2 linked regions of the Luteolibacter sp. LG18 genome follow. The protein of the gene in region 2 binds, or shares a complex with, the protein of the main gene of each other region. Links are inferred from orthologs where the notes say so. Each region holds a gene or a part of one and is shown on either strand. Other genes may lie near its edges. The genes, in order: hisH and hisF.

Region 1 (5,967 bases), 240 kb from region 2 along the record:
AGGGACCTCGCGCCGGAGGGTGGCGTCCTTGAGGCCGGTTTGAGTCTCGTGTTTCCAAAGATCGCGGAGGGCGTAGCCGGCAGCGGGATCGATCCCGGCGGCAGAGAGATCGAAGGCGATGTCCGCGGATTTGTCCGAGCGGTTGAGAAGCACCACGGCGACATCTCCGCCATCAATCTTACCGAGCGGTTTCGCCCAGAACTCCAGATCGCCATCGTCCCGCAAGCGGCGCGCTTGGTACGCGAGCGGGTCCTGGTTCAGGGCAATGACTTCCTTGTTGGTGAGGATCTCCAGCGTTTCCTTCGACATGCTCCGGAGGTCGTTCCCGGCGAGCAGCGGCGAATCCATGATGCACCACATCGTGAAATGGGCGCGGTCTTCCTCCGGCTTCATGCCGCGGCCGACCTGGAGCATGTCCATGTCATTGAAGTGGCCGGGACCCGAGTGGGGCCAAAGCGGCTCGCACTTGTCCACGATGGCCATGATGGAATCGAAGCGCGCGTTGATGTCCGAGGAAATGCGCCAGGAGTCCGCGACGTCCTTCACCCAATCGCCGGGATACTGCCAGCGGCAAACGTTGTAGACGACGTCCGGACGGATGGAGCGGATGGTTTTCGAGAGTTTCGTGTAGCTCTCCTGTTCCTTGAGCTTCTGCTTCCGGCCGCCGCACCAGTCGATCTTGATGAAATCGAAGCCCCAGTCCTTCAGCATGAGCTTGAGGTCCTGCTCCTCGTGGCCGAAGAGCCCCGATCCGAATCCCTTCTGGTCCTTGTCATACTGCGAGCCACAGGTGTCCGCGCCGACGTCGGAATAGATGCCCGCCTTCAGTCCCTTGCCGTGGATGTAGGTGGCGAGATCCTTCATGCCGGACGGGAACTTGCCGTCGTCGTAGAGGAGGTTTCCTTTCGCATCGCGGCCACCGAAGAAGCCATCGTCGATGTTCACGAACCGGTAGCCGACCTCCTTCATCCCGTTGGCCGCCATGGCATCGGCCTGGCCGCGGATGATCGTTTCATCGATCTTCACGCGGAAATGGTTCCAACTGCTCCAGCCCATGATGGGAACAAGGGGACGGGGCGGAGCTTCCGCGTGGACAAGACCGGCGGACAACGAGAGGAAAAGCAAAGAACGGAACATGACCCCGGAATGGTGATCTCCCGCCGGACCGACGTCCATCTTCCGAATGGATTAGACGGAGTCCAGATCCAGCACCCAGTCCGGCTTGAAGCCGGGATTCGGATCATCCGGGTAGCCCTGAGGATTGGAGACGATGCGGGTGCGGCCAATGTGGTAGTCGGCGCTCTTGTGGATGTGCCCGTGAATCCACAGCCGCGGTTGGTGACGCTCGATGAAGGCGGTGAGATCGGACGCGTAGGCGCAGCTCAACGGGTTCGTCCGCTTCACCTCCGGCAGTGAGAGAATCGAAGGCGCGTGGTGGGTGACGACGATCGTCTTCGCCGGGTCGTGGTTGGAGAGGAATTCGCCCATCCGTTCCAGCGACCGCTGGTGGATCAGGCGGGTGTCGCGGGGCGTAAGCTTGCGGTGGTGGTTGGCGGAATTCCGGATCCGTTTGTAGTCATTCATCCACTCCCCCGCCTCGGCGGCACCAGCCTCCCATGGTCCCAGCAAGGCCATGTCCGTCCACAAGGTGCAGCCGTAGATGTGCCAGCCGTGGAGATCGAAATGATCGTTCTCCAGAAAGCGGATGTTCGATCCGACAAGCGCGGCCCGGATCTTATCGGCGATCTTCGGCAGTTGATCGCCGTAGTATTCGTGGTTTCCGCAGAGGTAGGCGGCGGGTGTGGTGCCACAGAACTCCCGGATCCACGGCAGGGCGTTGAGTTTGGTCGAGATGTCCCCCGCGAGGACGATAAGATCGGCTTCGGTCCGGGGAATCTCCGTCAGACCGAACTCCTGGTGCAAGTCGCTGAGGATGCGGATGCGCATGAGGGGGACATGGCGGAGGAAGGGCCGCCATGCATGGGAATGAAGAACGGGACAGGAATGTTTGCCTCCGGCTATGTCCGCTCCGCTTCCATTCTGCTCCCAGCCAGTTAGGCGGTGAGCGCGAAGAAGTTCTTCAGCAACTGCTGGCCGGCGTCCTGGCTCTTTTCCGGGTGGAACTGGGCGGCGAGGATCTTGTCCGTCTGGATGGAGGCGGCGAAGGTTTCCGAACCGTAGGTCGTTTCCGCGGCGATGATCGAGTCATCCGCCGGAACCGGGAAGTAGGAGTGGACGTAGTAGAAGTAGGGCTCGCTGCCGAGGTCCTGCCAGAAGCCGGAGTCCGGCTGGCGGGGCACGACGGAGTTCCAGCCCATGTGCGGCACCTTGAGACCGGGCTGGTCCTCGAAGCGCTTCACCTTGCCCTTGAAGATGCCGAGACCGGCGACACCGGCGGAGGTTTCCTCGCTGGTCTCGAACAGGATCTGGTAGCCGAGGCAGATGCCAAGATACGGAGTGCCCGCGGCGATGCGCTCGCGCAGGGCGGAGGCGAGGCCGCGCTCTTCCAAGCGGGCCATGCAATCCCCGAACGAACCGACACCAGGCAGCACCAGGTGGGTGGCACCGTCCAGACCGGCGGGATCAGCGACGATCTCCGGCTGGATGCCGAGTTCGTTCAGGGCATTGGCGACGCTGCGGATGTTCCCGGCGCCGTAATCGATGAGAACGACCTTCATGCTCACAGCGCTTCCTTGGTGCTCGGGATGCCTTTCACGCGGGGATCGCGTTCGCAGGCCGCGCGCAGGGCACGCGCGAGGCCCTTGAAGATCGCTTCCGCGATGTGGTGGCCATCGCGGCCGTAGAGCAGCTCGATGTGGATGTTCGCCCGCAGGTTCGAGGCCACGGCGCGGCAGAACTCCTCCACCAGCGTGAACGGCATGTTCGGCGCGGAGGGGGTGTTCACCGGCGCGTGGAATTCCAGGTGGGGGCGATTGCTGAGATCCACCACCACGCGGACGAGCGTCTCGTCCATGGGAAGGTAGGCCATGCCGTAGCGGCTGATGCCTTCCTTGGTGCCGAGCGCTTCCTTCATCGCCTCGCCGAGGGTGATGCCGGTGTCCTCCACGGTGTGGTGGTAGTCCACCTCGATGTCGCCATCCACCTTCAGGTCGAGGTCGAACAAGCCGTGCTTCGAGAAAAGCACGAGCATGTGATCGAAGAAGGGAATGCCGGTGGCGATGGTCGAGACGCCACTGCCATCGAGGTCGATCTTGAGCTCGATGGCGGTTTCGGCGGTCTTGCGGGAGCGGCTGGCGGTGCGGGCTTGCATGATGGAAATGGAAATCAGGCGCGGGTCACTTGCCCCCGGCTTCCTTGGCGGCGGCCTCGAGCTCCTTGACGTAGCGGTCCGGGAGCTTGGCGGTGCGGGCTGCGGAAATGAGCGAGTTGGAGGACTTCAGGTCACCGCCAGCGTGGACGGCGGTCCACGCCTCGCGCCAAGCCTTGCCGCCATCGGGCAGGGTGTCGAGCTTGACGGCATCGAGGCGCTTCAGCTCCTGGTCGGCGTATTTCACGGCCTCGTCGAGGGAGACCTTGAGATAGGGGTTCGCGGTGATCCACTTGACCGACGCCTTTTTCTCCGCGTCATACTGGGCCTTGATCTGGGCATCCCGGTCGGCGATGGCCGAGGCGCTGGCGGCGCGGTCCTCTGCCTTCTGGAGTTCCAGGCCGGTCTGCTGCTTCTTGAAGCGCGCGTCGTAGGTGGACGCCGCCTCGGAGGCTTCCGAGCGGTAGTGGCGGATGACGTCCTTCACGAACGGCAGCACCTCCTTGTAGGCGGCGCTGGTTTGATACTCCTTCTCCAGCTTCTCGAATTCCCGCAGGGCGGCGGCCCAGCGCAGGTCCTTGGCGAGGCTGCGGATGGACACCTCGATCATGCGGGCATCGACGTCGAACTTGTTGGAAGAACGTTCCTCATCCGTGATGAGATGCCCGCCGAGCTTCACGCCCCCTTGGTTCACCGACTCACGCTCCTTCTCCAGGGTCGCCGAGATCTCCTTGGCGGCCTTCACCTGTGGGCTGGTCGGGTAGGTCTGGACGAACTCGCGAACCTTCGCGAGGCGGGCGTCATAATCCGCGGCGGTGAGCAGGTCCGGGGTCGGGACCAAGCCCTTGATGGCGAGGAAGGCCTTTTCATCGAGTTGCTCGCGGTCCACGCCGGCCACGTCCGCCTTTTTGATCGTCTTTTCCTCGCGGATCGAGCGGGTCACCTGGACATCCACCACGTAGGATTCGGTGTCTTCCTTGAGGATTTTCCCCTCGAGTTTGGTCCCATCCTTCAGGCGGATGGTTTCAGCGGCCGCGCTGCCGAGAAGGCCGGCGGAGAGGAGGATCAAGATGGAACGGGTGGGTTTCATGTTTTTGGGAAAGCCGGAAGAAAGCACTCAGCGGGGCAGACCGCCAGCCAAGATCAGGGGACCGAGCATATCGGAGGAGGACGCCACGGAGGAAGTGCCGTCCGCGAGGACGATCTTCGCCTGCCCGGAGGGGACGGAATCGGCGGGGGTGGCCAGTCTCCGCGACACGGTCCGCAGTGGAAGACGGGCCACCGCCTCGCGCAGCGCCGCCGACGCGTCCGGGGCGAGCAGCACGAGCGGCGCTTGGTGCCGGATGAGGGCCGCCTGCACCAGATCCGCGTGGATGATGGGTTTGTCGATGGCTTCCGTCGGCAGGCTGGCCACGGCCGCGGCATACGCCGCGGTGACCGGCTGGCCGAGCTTCGACAGGCGGGCCTCGACCGCGGAGAGCAGCCCGGCGCTGGAATCGTCGTAGATCATGGTCCGGTCCGAGATCGGCACCTTCACCAAACTCTGTCCGTCGGTGGCCTCCCGCAGGCGGGTGCCCTCCATGAACCGCCCGGCCGCGGCGGCGGACAACTCCCCGGCCCACGCCGCCGCCTCCGGATCGAAGGACACCTCCGCCACGTCCAGGGCGGCCTGGATCGCGATCCCGTAGAGGAAGGCGCGGGCGCTGCAGAGGGTGTCATCGCCACCGGGAAAGGACAAAAGCTCGGAACCGCTGGAGAACACCTCGCGGGCCCGCCCGAAGGTCTCGGTCATTTTCTTCCGCAAAGCCGGATCGCCGGTGACCGCATAGGCCGCGGCGTAGGCGGACACCATCCGGAAGGATGCAATGGCATGTGGCCGGCTGTCCTCGGGCACGTCCCCCGTCCGCTCCTGACGCAGTTTCAGGATCTTCTTCCGCGCCGATTCGAAATGGCCGCGGGCCGCGGCGGGCTCCATGCCAAGACGGGCAGCCGCGTTCTCCGGCGGGGTTTTCACCGCCAGGCTGTTGCGGCGGAACTGCTCGCGGTTGGGATCGCTCTCAATGGGGATGTTTCCCAATCCCTTCAACCCGCAAACCGCGCCGAGGACCTTCATCTCATCCAACGACAAGACCTTTTCCAGCTCCTCCATGCTCCATAGCCAATTGTCCGCGGGCAACACGGTTTGCCTTCCGAAGGCGAACAGCCCGTTCGAGGCGGAGTAATTCTTTTCCGCGAACTCGATACCGGACAAAACCTGGGCTACGAGCGCCGGGTTTTTCGCCACATAGCCGGCCTCGGCGAGCGAGACCAAGGCCCGTGCATGGCTGGAACAATCCCGGGTAAACTGCGGGAGATCCCAGCCACCGCCGCGGCGCGCGGAGAAAACCCCGCCGTCCAAGGGATCGATCATGGCGCTGGACGACAGATCCACGGCCAGACCGGCCGCGGCGGCGCGGCACCGGCCGGCGACATCCGCCGGAATCCCCTGCATGAGGGAGACCGAGGACAGCACCTCGAGCGCCGAAGCGGGAAAAAGGCCGCCCGCGTTGTCGAACGAATGCGAACCGGCATCGTAGTAGGATGAGAGCTGGCGCACCGCCCGTAGCACGTCCTTGTCCGGATTGGGGCTGGAAGGCGGACATTCACCTTGCTTCGCGAGTTGAACGGCACGGTTCGCGTTGTCGGTCTTGCTATTGGAG
Region 2 (6,137 bases):
CGCCCTTCTTCGCGGCGTCGTCCTCGTTGATCCACGGGCGGAAATCCTCCGGCGCGAGGTTCGGGAACGTCAGCAGGAGGTTGGAGATGTCGCCCTTCGGATCGATGATGATGGCGGGGATGTTGTCCATCGCGGCCTCCTCGATGGCGGCGAGACAAAGGCCGGTCTTGCCGGAGCCGGTCATGCCGAGGACCACGCCGTGGGTGACGAGATCCTTCGAATCGTAGAGGACGAGGTCGTCCGTGGCTTTCTTGCTGGTCTGGTCGTATTCGCGACCGAGGTAGAACTGTCCGAGTTTCTCGTAGTCCGCGGAAGAGATGCTCATGCGGTTTCACTGTGGTGGCTGGAGCCCGATTCTTCCAGTGTGAAGAAGGGGAATGTGGATACTCCTGTGGCTTGTCGGAGCGGTTCTCCCGGTTAGATTGGGCCGCGATGGCGATTGGGAAATACAGGTTGGCCCGGATGATCCGAGGCAGATGCTTCTTCGCCTTGGTCCGGCTTTCCATCGAGCCCGCTGGGAGAAACACGATTTCTTTCGCGCGATGTGTGGCGCCGGGCGGGAAGCCGGATCCCGAACCCTATTATGCGGCCGCGGTGACTTTTGGAATCCGGAACGCGTTGAGAAAAGTGAATGGCCGCCATCAAGTCGACGTGTTGGAAATCATGACCACCTATGCGGATTCGACTGACGCCGCCGTTGCGTTCGCGGCCAGCCAAGCGGTGTTCGAGGCATTGGAGCTTCCCGGCGACGCGATGATCCTGGATGTGGAGAGTGTGGAGATCCGCATTCCGATGTAGAACCGGCGGCACCTGCACAGCGTGGTGGAAATCCGGCCTGAACAGTGGTGCCCATGCTTGCCCGCGGCGGGGCGCTCATTACGGTGGCGGGCGTGAGTGTTTCCGTTCCTGCTTCGCCGCCCCGTGCGTGGGCGGAGGTCGATTTGTCCGCCCTCCGGCACAATCTCGGCGTGGCCCGCGAGGCCTGTGGCTGCCACCTGATGCCGGTGGTGAAGGCGGGTGCCTACGGTCACGGCTTGGAAGAAGTGGCGCGGGCCCTGGAAGCGGAGGGGATCGAGTTTTTTGGCGTCGCCAATGTCGGTGAGGCGCGGCGCATCCGCCATGCGGGCGTGAAGACGCGGGTTTATCTGCTGGGTGCGACCTGGGCCGAGGAGCGTGCGGAGATCGTGGCGCAGGATTGGACGCCGTGTTTGTCCTCGATGGAGGAGGCCCTACATTTCAACGAGCTGGCCGCGGACGCGGGCGTGCGGCTGAAGGTGCACATCTCGGTGGACACCGGCATGGGCCGCGGCGGCTTCGTGGCGGCGGGTCTGCCCGCGTTGCTGCCGGAGCTCGACACACTGGAGCACCTGGTCATCGAGGGGCTGGGATCGCATCTGCCATCGGCGGACGAGGACCGGGAGTTCACGTTGAAACAGTTCGCCGTGTTCGAAGGCGTGCTCGGGGAATTGGGCGGCGTGGAGCGTTTCCACTGGCGCCATCTTTCCAGCAGCGCGGGGCTGCTCGGCTACGACAACCACGCGTGCAACCTGGTGCGGCCGGGACTGCTGCTCTACGGAGTCTCACCCCTGCCGGAATTCCAGGACCGCTTGAAGACGGTGATGTCCCTGAAATCCCGCATCACGCTGGTGCGGACATTGCCCGCGGGCCACGGGGTTTCCTACGGCCGCGATTACATCACCGACCGGCCGACTCGGGTCGCCACGATCGGGATCGGCTACGGCGACGGCTACACGCGCCATCTCTCCAATCGCGGCACCGAGGTGTGGATCCACGGCCAGCGTTGTCCGCTGCTCGGGCGTGTGTCGATGGACCAAATCATGGTCGATGTGAGCGCCGTGCCGGAGGCGGCGGAGGGAGATGAGGTCGAGTTGTTCGGGGCTTACATCCCCGTCGCCGAAATCGCGAAAAAGGCGGGCACCATCCCGTGGGAGATCTTCACCGGCATCACGCCGCGGGTGACGCGGGTGTATCGGGGCTGAGGTGACACCCTTCTTTCTGCTGTCCTTGTGGGACAAAACAAAACACCCGGCCTCTTGCGAAGCCGGGTGCCTTGGGAAAATGTTTGATAGGATCAGGCGTGGGGATTAGTCCCAGCCGCCGCCGCCACCCTTGTAGCCGCCGCCGCCACCGCCACGGCGATCGCCGTAACCGCCGCCGCCGCCGCCCTTGTAGCCGCCGCCACCACCGCCACGGCGTTCGCCGTAACCGCCGCCGCCGCCGCCACCCTTGTAGCCACCGCCGCCGCCGCCACCTTTGTAGCCGCCGCCGCCACCACCTTTGTAGCCACCGCCGCCACCGCCCTTGTAGCCACCGCCGCCACCACCGAAGCCCTTGTTTTCCTTGGGCTCGGAAGCATTCACGCGGAGGGCACGGCCCTGGAGGTCATAGCCGTTCAGGGCCTCGACAGCTGCTTCGATCTGGCTCTGATCGCCGAGGGTCACGAATGCGAAACCCTTCGAGCGACCGGTTTCACGGTCGGTGATGATTTTGACCCGATCAACCGGGCCGTACGAGGCGAAGAGACCAGTGATGTCTTCTTCCGTCGCGGTGTAGGGCAGGTTGCCCACGTAGATGTCCATTTGCTTCAATTCTCAGATTACGCCATCACGCTGAACACTTCCTGAGACCATGGCGTGGGAGACCAGACGAAGCGCGTCCCTACCAGGCAAGCCCGGAGGACCGCACATGCATAAGCGTGGATGTGTTCGGCTGGCAAGTAATTATTTTCAAGCGCTTGCGTGCCGGAAGGGTGGACGGACCGGGATCCCTCGTTCGGCGAAATGACGCTTCGCCTCTCCCACCGTGTGTTTGCCGAAGTGGAAGATGCTGGCGGCGAGGACGGCGTCCGCCTTGCCTTTTTCGAGAACGTCCACCATGTGATCGAGATTTCCCGCGCCACCGCTGGCGATCACGGGGATGCCCACGGCTTCGGAAACGGCGGCGGTGAGGCCGAGGTCGTAGCCGGCCTGGGTGCCATCGGCGTCCATGCTGGTGAGCAGGATTTCACCGGCGCCGCGGCGCCAGACTTCCTTCGCCCACTCCACGGCATCGAGACCTACGGGCGTGCGGCCACCGTGGGTGTAGACGCCCCATTTGCCCGGGCCCTCGCTCTTCGCATCGATCGCGACCACGATGCACTGGCTGCCGAAGGCCTTGGCTCCGGCGTCCACCAGGCCGGGATTGGTCACGGCGGAGGTGTTCACGCCGACCTTGTCGGCTCCGGCCATCAGCATCTCGTGCATGTTCTCCACGCTGCGGATGCCGCCGCCCACGGTGAGCGGGATGAAGCAATGCTGCGCGGTGCGGCGGACGACATCGACCATGGTGCCGCGGTTGTCGGAGGAGGCGGTGATGTCGAGGAAGACGAGCTCGTCGGCCTGTTGGGCGTTGTAGGCCATGGCCGCTTCCACGGGATCGCCGGCATCGATGAGGTCGACGAAGTTGACGCCCTTGACCACACGGCCATCGGTCACGTCGAGACAGGGGATGATGCGTTTCGCGAGCACGCGGGGAGCAAAGCGCCGATGAGGCCCGCCGCCAAGCAAAACGCCCGGCCGCAGGCTGCGGACGGGCGTTTCGTGGAAAACCTTGCTGTTACCGGACGAGGTCCGGCGGAGGTCATCAGGCGCCGAGTTTCGGCTTGCCGACGCGGCGGACGGCACCGAAGCGCTTGGTGAACTTGTCGATGCGGCCTTCGGTGTCCACGAACTGCTTCTGACCCGTGAAGAACGGGTGGGAGTCCGAGGTGATACCCATGGAGATCACGCTGTGTTCGACACCGTCGATGACTTCCTTCTTCTCGGAGGTCTTGGTGGAGCGGGTGACGAAACGCGCGCCGGTCGTCATGTCGACGAACACGACCGGGTTGTACTTGGGATGGAGATCCTTTTTCATGGCGGAGAGGTCCACCACGTTTCCGACGCGGCGGGGCGGGGAGAATGCCGGAAAAGGTCGGCCTGTCAAGGGGGGAGGTTGGGAAGAGTGCGGAAGGTCCAGGTTCGCGCTCACTTCGCCTTGAAGAGTCCGGCCGGGGCGGGCTGCTTTTTCGGGTCGTTCTTCGGGTGGTACATGTCAATGTAGAGCTGAAGTTTCCGGCCGGTGCTGGTCTGGAGGTCGTAGAGGTCGAGGATGTGTCCGTCCTTGCCAGCGCCGACACTGCCGGAGCGGGAATAGGCCACCGGTTTGCCCGCTTCGTCGCGGAGGGTGTCGAGATATTCGCGCTCGGCGGCCGGGCCGCCGTATTCGTCCTTCGAGCCGGTCTGGACCGGATTGTCCTTGGAAAAGCCGTAGGTGGCATCGGCCGAGGTGAGTTTCGGATTCACGCCTGCGGGTGGCTTGGCGGGAGCGGGGGCCGCGGGTTCGGCGAACGCGACACCGAGGGAGCAGGCGATGCAGACAAGGATGGGGATTTTCATGGCAAGCCGGCAGCCTGCCAGATCCGCGGGCGGGAATCCATGGGGAATCGACCGTGGCGGCGGAGCCATCCCCTGAAAAACAAGCGCCGGACACCCGGCATCGGCGTGAACCGATACCCGATGCCCGGCGGCCTGGAAAAAGCGGTCAGGGTTTAAAACCGGGGGTGACGGGGATCGCGGGGGCGGTCAGGGAGGCCGGGCCATCCCCGTCATCTGCGGTTTCGGTGCCGTTTTTCCAGTGGTCGGGTGCCCTTTAGAGGCGGAGGGACCAGAGTCCGGCGGTGTCCCGTTCCTGCCAGGGCAGGCGGCGGGAGATCGGATCCTGGAGGGTTCGGCGGACCTTGCGGCCGCCGGCGAACACGAACGAATCGGCTTCGATCGTGATGACTTCAAGGCCCTGGTAGTAGGTGTCCTTGAGGGTGGTCACGGCTTCCTCGCCGAACGCTTGGGCGAGGTGGCCGCGGAGTAGTCCGGCTTCCTTTTTCCCGAGGAACAGGAAGGCCGGGGTTTCGCCGTGGTTGGACTTGGAGCGGATCAATCGTGCGATCGCCTCCGAGTCCCAGACGGTTCCCATCCGGGCTTCGGTCGGAACCAAAGCCTGGTCGGGGATCGGGGTGTATGGGGTCTTGGCACTCATGTTAGCGGTCAACGACCGCGACCCTACTACACCGCTCCCCGGGGGCATCTTTCGCCGAGTGACAATTCCGTTGACTTGACAGTCAAAATCAGATTATGCGGCCGGTCTTGACCCAGGACCACAGGGCCTCGCTCCAGACGGCGGCATGGCGCACCCATTCGTGGGCGAATGCCTTGGCGCTCGGCCACGGGTGATCCGCGGCCAGGCAGAGCAGGGCCACCAGCACCAGCAGGTTCGCCAGATAGATGATGACCAGCGAGAGGAAGGTGCCGTTTTCCTTCAGGTCCGGCTGGTCCCGCGGGATCATCCAAAGCGTCCACGCGAAGTGGAAGGTCCAGGTGGCACCGGTGGCGGCGAAGAGGATCTTGTCCGCGTAGGGCGGCAGGCCGGTGGTGTGCCGGAAGAGCAGGTAGATCGCGACCACCACCGCCGACCAGAAGGGCACGAAGTAGGGCGAGAGCGCGATGATGATGTTCGTCTTGTTCGTCGTGATGTAGCCGCCTTCCAGGCTGACGTGGAAGCCGGTCACCTTGCCGCGGCAGAGGTAGACGAAGATTGCGTGGGTGAGCTCGTGGCCGAGCACGTAGAGGTAGAGGAAAACCGATTGCAACAGGCCGGAGAGGAACCAGCCCGCCATCAGCAGGGCCCCGGTGGCGAAGTACCAGAAGGCGGAGGTTTGCCAGAAACCGCGATCGAGCGCGGCGTGGGAGAACTGCGAGAAGAAGGTCCAGGTGGTGACCCAGCCAATGGGTAGCAGCGCGAGCCCGGCCAGCCAGCGCATCATCCGGTGGCCCAGCGAGACATCGAAGTCGTCATCCGCCACCGGGGCGGTGGCGGCGATCGCGGCTTGGATCGATTTTTCGCCGCGGCGGCCGAGGCGGCGGTTCGCCTGGTCATGGGCGCGCTGGTTGGCGGTGCGCATCATCTCCCCGAACGTCGGGCGGTCCCGGCGACGGTTCTTCGCCAGTTTGTCGGAGAGCTTGAGTGGACGCGACCGGGCCATGCGGAAGTGTGGCCTTGATAGTCTGGCGGTCTTAAGGAATCAAGATCGGATTCCGGGAAAT

Evidence for each region.
Region 1: the proteins of hisF (region 2) and hisH are in contact, whole or in part, in a crystal structure (PDB 6RU0), measured with the Thermotoga maritima proteins. The link is inferred for Luteolibacter sp. LG18 from one-to-one orthologs. Residues at the interface, in WP_004080486.1 of Thermotoga maritima: Met1, Leu2, Ala3, Arg5, Ser40, Glu41, Asp45, Glu46, Ala70, Glu71, Ile73, Asp74, Ile75, Pro76, Phe77, Asp98, Lys99, Ser122, Gln123, Glu161, Thr195, Leu196, Asn247, Arg249, Glu251; in WP_004080484.1 of Thermotoga maritima: Asn15, Arg18, Arg22, Arg117, Leu118, Pro119, His120, Met121, Gly122, Trp123, Asn124, Asn134, Gly135, Tyr136, Tyr138, Val140, Tyr158, Glu180, Lys181, Ser182, Ser183, Lys184, Ile185.

Annotation. Positions count from the first base shown.
Region 1 is NZ_AP024600.1:2,651,612-2,657,578, reverse strand. What follows is about bases 867-3,694. They hold hisH (imidazole glycerol phosphate synthase subunit HisH), read right to left. Parts: upstream 2,679-3,694; coding sequence 2,055-2,678; downstream 867-2,054. Other genes in these bases: llg_RS11035 (PTPDL family protein), read right to left, coding at 3,297-3,694; hisB (imidazoleglycerol-phosphate dehydratase HisB), read right to left, coding at 2,681-3,271; llg_RS11050 (metallophosphoesterase), read right to left, coding at 1,189-1,947; llg_RS11055 (glycoside hydrolase family 27 protein), read right to left, coding at 867-1,137. Also shown: more of llg_RS11055, read right to left, coding at 1-866; more of llg_RS11035, read right to left, coding at 3,695-4,358; llg_RS11030 (DUF255 domain-containing protein), read right to left, coding at 4,386-5,967. UniProt on the Escherichia coli protein: IGPS catalyzes the conversion of PRFAR and glutamine to IGP, AICAR and glutamate. The HisH subunit catalyzes the hydrolysis of glutamine to glutamate and ammonia as part of the synthesis of IGP and AICAR.
Region 2 is NZ_AP024600.1:2,416,504-2,422,640, forward strand. What follows is about bases 1,638-4,635. They hold hisF (imidazole glycerol phosphate synthase subunit HisF), read right to left. Parts: upstream 3,528-4,635; coding sequence 2,748-3,527; downstream 1,638-2,747. Other genes in these bases: alr (alanine racemase), read left to right, coding at 1,638-2,000; llg_RS10115 (RNA-binding protein), read right to left, coding at 2,106-2,600; llg_RS10125 (type B 50S ribosomal protein L31), read right to left, coding at 3,643-3,915; llg_RS10130 (hypothetical protein), read right to left, coding at 4,026-4,436. Also shown: llg_RS10100 (DUF87 domain-containing protein), read right to left, coding at 1-325; llg_RS10105 (hypothetical protein), read left to right, coding at 490-798; more of alr, read left to right, coding at 852-1,637; llg_RS10135 (hypothetical protein), read right to left, coding at 4,690-5,073; llg_RS10140 (hypothetical protein), read right to left, coding at 5,162-6,076.